One region of the Aquamicrobium lusatiense genome, then DNA from elsewhere that is predicted to be linked to it. Evidence: riboswitches for the same ligand, from Rfam matches in the RefSeq annotation. Region 1 holds a riboswitch; the other holds the start of a gene.
What was found. A riboswitch is a leader RNA that binds a small molecule or an ion and turns the genes downstream of it on or off. The one in region 1 is predicted to bind thiamine pyrophosphate.

Region 1 (3,205 bases):
CAGGCCCCGCCCCGGAAAATCCGGATGGCGCACGAAAGCCCGCGCCACGAACAGCGCCGGCACGACCGACAAAAGCGTAGACAACAGCGCCTGCCACAGCGTGAAGCGGGCAACCCTGAACAGGTAGGGGTCGAAAGCGGCAATCGCTCCGGAAAGATCGCGCATGCCCTCCACGATCAGCCCGGCGAAGGCCCCGCCGATCAGCAGCGAGATCGCCGCCAGCGCCACGATGCCGGCGGCGACGCGCGGATCCCTGTATTCGGAGGCGACGCGATCGGCCAAGTTTTCTTACCGGCCCATCACGGACAGCCACTCGTCCACCCATGCCTTGCGGTTGTCGGCGACCTCCTGCGGGCTGAATTGCAGGGCCTTTGCCGGCTTCACGAGCTTGTCGAAGGCAGGGTCGAGCGGCTTGTCGGTCTTCGCCGCCGGATACATCCACTGCGTTTCCGGCACCGCGTCCTGGAAACCCGGACCGGTCATGAAGGCGAGGAACTTTCCGGCCAGCGGATTCTTCGCTCCGGTAACGGTGATGCCGGCCACCTCGACCTGAAGATAATGCCCTTCCGCAAAGGCGGCGGCCTGATAGCGGTCGCTCTTGTCGGCGATCATGTGATAGGCGGGCGAGGTCGTGTAGGAGAGCACCATCGGCGCCTCGCCCTTGGTGAACAGCCCATAGGCCTCGCTCCAGCCCGGCGTGACCGTCAGCACGCGGTCCTTGAGCTTCCCCCATGCCGCACCCGCCTCGTCGCCATAGACCGAGCGCACCCACAGAAGCAGGCCGAGCCCCGGCGTCGAGGTGCGCGGGTCCTGGATGACGATTTTTTGCTTCGCGTCGCCTTCGACCAGTTCCTTGAGGCTGGCCGGCGGGTTGGGCAGCTTTTCCGTGTCATAGACCACGGCGAAATAGCCGTAGTCGTAGGGCACGAACATGTCATCGTCCCAGCCGCCCGGAACGTCGACCCGCGGCGTCGCACCATTGGCGACGAACAGGCCTGTGCCCCGCGCCTCGGCGGTGAGATTTGTGTCGAGACCGAGCACGATGTCGGCCTTGGTGGACGCGCCTTCGAGCTTCACCCGGTTGAGCAGGGCGACCCCGTCGGCCACCGAGACGAAATCGACCTCGCAGCCGCATTCGGCCTCGAAATTCGCCTTCACCTGTGGGCCGGGGCCCCATTCGGCGGTGAAGCTGTCATAGGTGTAGATGGTGAGCCTGCCTTCCGCCGAAGCCGGTGCGGCGGCCAGCACGGCTGCGACCGACAGAAAGGATAAGAGCATCGTGCGCATCGGCGCCTCCTTGGTTGCGTTTCAGGGGGTCGAGGCGCCGGATGTCCGACAGCTTCTAATCCCTCCGCCGGTACAAACCGGATCAGGTTCAGCGGGTTGGCGTGGTCTCGCCTCTCAGCCGGGCCGCAATGACGCGTCCGGCACCCCGTTAGAGCATCTTCAGAAATAGGCCCCCATGCGGCGGGAAGCAAGAGCGATGCCCCGCCCTTCCGTTCCTCCGGCGGGACTGCTAATGCCCTGATCCCATGAGCCGATACACCATCCTTCTCGGCGGCGAGCTTGTCCGCACCCCCGCCCTCGATCGCCAGATCGCCGGCACGCGCTTCATCGCCGCCGATTCCGGCATCCGCCACGCCGAGACGCTCGGCATCGTTCCCGAGCTGTGGGTGGGCGATTTCGATTCCGCGCCGCCGGACCTGCCGGATCATCTGGCATCGGTGCCGACGCAGAAATTCCCTGCCGACAAGGACAGCACCGACGGCGAACTGGCGGTAGACATCGCCCTTGAACAGGGCGCGACCGCGCTGGTGCTGGCCGGCGCTTTCGGCGGCGCGCGCGCCGACCACGCGTTCCTGCACCTTGCGCTGGCGCTGCGGCTGGCAGAGGCGGGAACCGAGGTGCTGCTGACGAGCGGCACGCAGGAAGGCCGCCCGCTCCTCCATCGCAAGACCACAGTCTTCGATTATTCGGACGGCACGCTGTTCTCGATCCTCGGCTTTTCGGAGCTGACCGGCCTGACCGTGCACGGCGCGAAATGGCCGCTTGAAGCCGTGCGCGTCCCGTTCGGTTCGTCGCTGACGATGTCGAACGAGGTGCGCGGCCGGCTCGGCGTCGGGCTTGAACAGGGCCGCGCCCTGCTCGTCGCCCATCCACTTACTTCAAAAGAGGGCTGACATGGCTCCCCCGCTTCTCAATCTCGCCGGCATCCGCCTGACCTTCGGCGGCACACCACTACTCGACGGCGCTGACCTCACCGTCGCGCCCGGCGACCGCATCGCGCTGGTCGGGCGCAACGGTTCGGGCAAGTCGACACTTCTGAAGATCGCGGCCGGTCTGGCCGAGGCGCAGGACGGCGAGGTTTTCCGCCAGCCGACAGCCACCATCCGCTATCTGGCGCAGGCGCCCGACATGGACGGCTTCGCCACGGTGCGCACCTATGTCGAGGCAGGTCTCGGCCCCGCCGATGATCCCTACCGCGCCACCTATCTGCTCGAACATCTGGGCCTCAGCGGCGATGAAGCACCGGGCGAGCTTTCGGGCGGCGAGGCCCGCCGCGCCGCACTTGCCCGCGTCATGGCCCCGGAGCCCGACATTCTGCTGCTCGACGAGCCGACCAACCATCTCGACCTCAATGTCATCGAGTGGCTGGAAGAAGAGCTGATCCGCTCCTCTTCGGCGCTCGTCATCATCTCGCACGACCGCCGCTTTCTCGAGCGCGTCTCGCGCGCCACCGTCTGGCTCGATCGCGGCCAGACAAGGCGGCTCGACCGGAGCTTTGCCCATTTCGAGGAATGGCGCGACCAGATTCTCGAGGAAGAAGAGCGCGACCAGCACAAGCTTGGTCGCCAGATCGCGCGCGAGGAACACTGGCTGCGCTATGGCGTCACCGCCCGGCGCAAGCGCAATGTGCGCCGCCTCGGCGAATTGCAGACCCTGCGCCAGCGCCACCGCACCTATCGCGGCGCGGAAGGCGCTGCCACCATGGTGGCGAGCGACGCGGCGGAATCCGGCAAGCTGGTGATCGAGGCGAAGTCGATCTCGAAGAGCTTTGGCGAGCTGACCGTCGTCAGCGACTTCTCCACCCGCATCCAGCGCGGCGACCGCATCGGCCTCGTCGGCCCCAATGGCGCCGGCAAGACCACGCTGCTGAAAATGCTGACCGGCGAGCTGAAGCCGGACGCGGGCAATGTGCGCCTCG
Region 2 (3,205 bases), 1.0 Mb from region 1:
ACGCGCGGGCGGCGCCGGCGCACCCCATCCAGCAGGCCGGCCGCGTGTTGGATCGCGCTCATTGCAGTTCCACCGCGATGTCTTCGACCGCAGGGGCCTTCTTGATCAGCCCGCTTTCCTCAAGGAATGCCCCGAAGCGGGCATAGCGCGCGCGGTCGAGGGCCGAGGGCCGCTTGGCGAAGCGCGGCAGCGTGTCGTGCCACGCGGCCTTGTTCAGCTCGTCATCGAGATCCGGATAAGCCTTTATGAACAGCTCCCACCCCTGCTGCGGGTGATTGGTGAGGTGGATCGCGCCTTTCTCCACCGCGGTAAGGAAGCGCCTGAGGCGGTCGTCGCCGGCCAGTTCCGGGCGGGTGATGAATACCAGCTCATCATAGACCGGAATGCCGTGTTCCTCGGGGAAGAAAGCGCGGCCTTCATGGCCTTCGAGCTTCATCTGGGTCAGCTCGAAATTGCGGTAGCCGCCGATTGTGGCATCCACCTGCCCGCTGATCAGCGACGGCGACAGGGCGAAGTTGACATTGACCAGCTCGATCTTGTCCTTGTCGACGCCGGCGCTTCCCAGCATCCGGGAAATTATGGCGTCCTCGAAGCCGGAAACCGAGTAGCCGATCTTCTTGCCTTCGAGGTCCTTCAATTCCCTGATCGGTCCGTCGGCCAGAACCGTGAGCGTGTTGAGCGGGGTCTCGACCAGCGTGCCGAAGCGCACCAGCGAAACGCCGGCATCATGGTCGAGATAGAGGTTCGGCTGATAGTGGATGCCGATCTCGGCCTTGCCGGAGGCCACCGCGCGCGGCACGATCGAGGGATCGGCAGGCGGCACCAGCTCCACCTCAAGTCCCGCTTCCTCGAACAGGCCGAGCTCCTTTGCCACCACCAGCGGCGCGTGGTCCGGATTGACGAACCATTCCAGCATCACGGTGAGCTTGTCGGCGGCATGGGCGGCACCGGCCGTGGCGACGGAAAGCAGAAGCGCGAGCGCGCAGGATCGGATCATGAGGACTTCCTTTGCTGATGATGGGGAGAGAATTCGCCTTCGCGTGCCCATGGCGTGAGAAGGGGAGCGAGGGCATCGACAGCCCGCCGCAACGTCAGGGTGAGAACGGCGATGACGGCCATGGCCGCGAACATGGTGTCTGTCTGCATGCGGGCATTGGCCTGAACCATGACGAAGCCGAGCCCTGCTGATGCGCCCACCCATTCACCGATCACTGCTCCCAGCGGAGCAAGGGGAGCGGCGACCCGCAACCCGGAGACGAGAGCCGGGATGGCCAGCGGCACGCGCAGCAGAAACAGCGTTTGGCGGTGGCTGGCGGGGGTGAGGGCGGCGGCATCAACGATTTCCGCCGGCGTGCGCCGCAGCCCGTCCGCAAAGGCGGAGGCCACGGGAAAGAAGATGATGAGCGCCGTCATCACCACCTTGGAGGTCATGCCGAAGCCGAACCACAGCACCAGCAGCGGCGCGATGACGAAAACCGGAAAGGCTTGCAGAACCAACACCACGGGCCAGACCGCGCGCCCAAGGCGCGGAAAGCTGGCGATGGCAAGCGCAGTCGCCACGCCTGCGAGCGTACCGGCGACAAACCCGGCGGCGATCTCGGCCAGCGTCACCAGCATGTTGTCGAAAAAATAGAGCGGCTGTCGCTGGAAGGCGGCGGCGACGTCCAGCGGCGCGGGCAATATGTACCGCGGCGGGGCAAAGGCCATGACGATGGCCTGCCATGAGGCCACCAGCACCAGCATGGTGCGCAATGCTGCCAGAACAGCCGGCATGTCGCGATTCCCTAGAAGCGGAATCGTGTCGGCGGGCGGAATTCGTATCGATGCTGCATGGCGATCTCCCGACTTGTCATCATGGAGATCCAGGTGTGCGAAGAATTGGCAGGATTGCCCGAAGGCCCTTTTTCCGTTCCTACGCCGGCATAACCCGGATCAGGTTCAAGGGTCCGGCTCACTGCCATCTCAGCGCCGTACGGCGCCCCCCTCGGAATGAAGCCATCTATGTTTCAAGCGCCCGGTTCTGTCAAGCGACGTCGCCGCTGACCAGCGAATGGAAGGAGGCTGTCATCAGCCCGACCGCGAGCTGTCATGGTGCTGTAACGTGCGGGTCCTAGCTAGCGGGTCTCTTTTTTGAGTTTACGGAGAACCCGATCATGCGAAGCCTACTCGCCATTCTGACCGCAACAACCATACTGGTTCCGGCCGTTGCCGGCGCCGCCACGGTCTACCCGCTCGACAGGGCGACGATTCTCACCGCTTCGCCCTTCGACGTGAAAGTCGAGTTCGATGGTGTTGTCGCGGGTTCCGATGTCACCGTCACCATCAACGGCAAGCCGGCTGCGGAAGTTCTTGGCAAGGAAGCCACCTTCATCGAGAAGGAAGATGGCGTCGAGGCTTCGGCCGTGCGTCTGGAAGGCGTGACGATCGCCGAGCCCGGCACCTACACCGTCGTCGCCAAGGCGGGAGATGACGAGAAGACCGTGACCTGGGAAGTTTACGGTACCTCTGCCGAGCCCAAGGCCAAGAACGTCATCTTCCTGATCGCCGACGGTCTGTCGGTCGCGCACCGCACCGCCGCGCGCATCATGTCCAAAGGCATGACCGAGGGCAAGGCCAACGGCCGCCTCAACATGGACGATCTTGATCGCATGGCCTTCATTGGTACCTCGTCGACCGAATCGGTCGCCACCGACAGCGCCAACACCATGTCGGCCTACATGACCGGCCACAAGAGCGCCGTGAACGCGCTTGGCGTCTACGCCGATCGCACCGCCGATCCGTTCGATGACCCGAAGGTCGAGACGCTGGTGGAGGCGCTGCGCCGCCAGACTTCCAAGTCGGTCGGAATCGTCACAACCTCCGAGCTCCAGGACGCGACGCCGGCAGCACTCTTCGCCCACACCCGCCGCCGCGCTGAAAAGGCCGCCATCAACACGCAGATCTTCGATCTGAAGCCCGAGGTCATCCTCGGCGGTGGTTCGGCCTACTTCCTGCCGCAGTCCGTTGCCGGCTCGAAGCGCAAGGACGACACCGATCACATCGAAGGCTTCAAGGAAGCCGGCTACACGCTGGCAACCACCAAGGGCGAGCTTGAGGCCGCCGCCGGCTCCAACACCGGCAAGGTGCTGGGCCTCTTCCACACCGGCAACATGGACACCACCCTCGACCGCGAATTCCTGAAGAAGGGCACGGTCGAGAAGTTCCC

Region 2: another riboswitch for thiamine pyrophosphate. It lies ahead of HNR59_RS06730 (ABC transporter permease); the one in region 1 lies ahead of thiB (thiamine ABC transporter substrate binding subunit).

What each region holds. Positions count from the first base shown of each region.
Region 1 covers NZ_JACHEU010000001.1:388,753-391,957, forward strand. Annotated here, with positions in the region: gene thiP (thiamine/thiamine pyrophosphate ABC transporter permease) at 1-282, opposite strand, end outside; gene thiB (thiamine ABC transporter substrate binding subunit) at 289-1,287, opposite strand; TPP riboswitch at 1,330-1,445, opposite strand; gene HNR59_RS02015 (thiamine diphosphokinase) at 1,533-2,180, shown strand; gene HNR59_RS02020 (ABC-F family ATP-binding cassette domain-containing protein) at 2,182-3,205, shown strand, end outside.
Region 2 covers NZ_JACHEU010000001.1:1,402,220-1,405,424, forward strand. Annotated here, with positions in the region: gene HNR59_RS06720 (hydroxyethylthiazole kinase) at 1-62, opposite strand, end outside; gene HNR59_RS06725 (ABC transporter substrate-binding protein) at 59-997, opposite strand; gene HNR59_RS06730 (ABC transporter permease) at 994-1,773, opposite strand; TPP riboswitch at 1,893-1,995, opposite strand; gene HNR59_RS06735 (alkaline phosphatase) at 2,154-3,205, shown strand, end outside.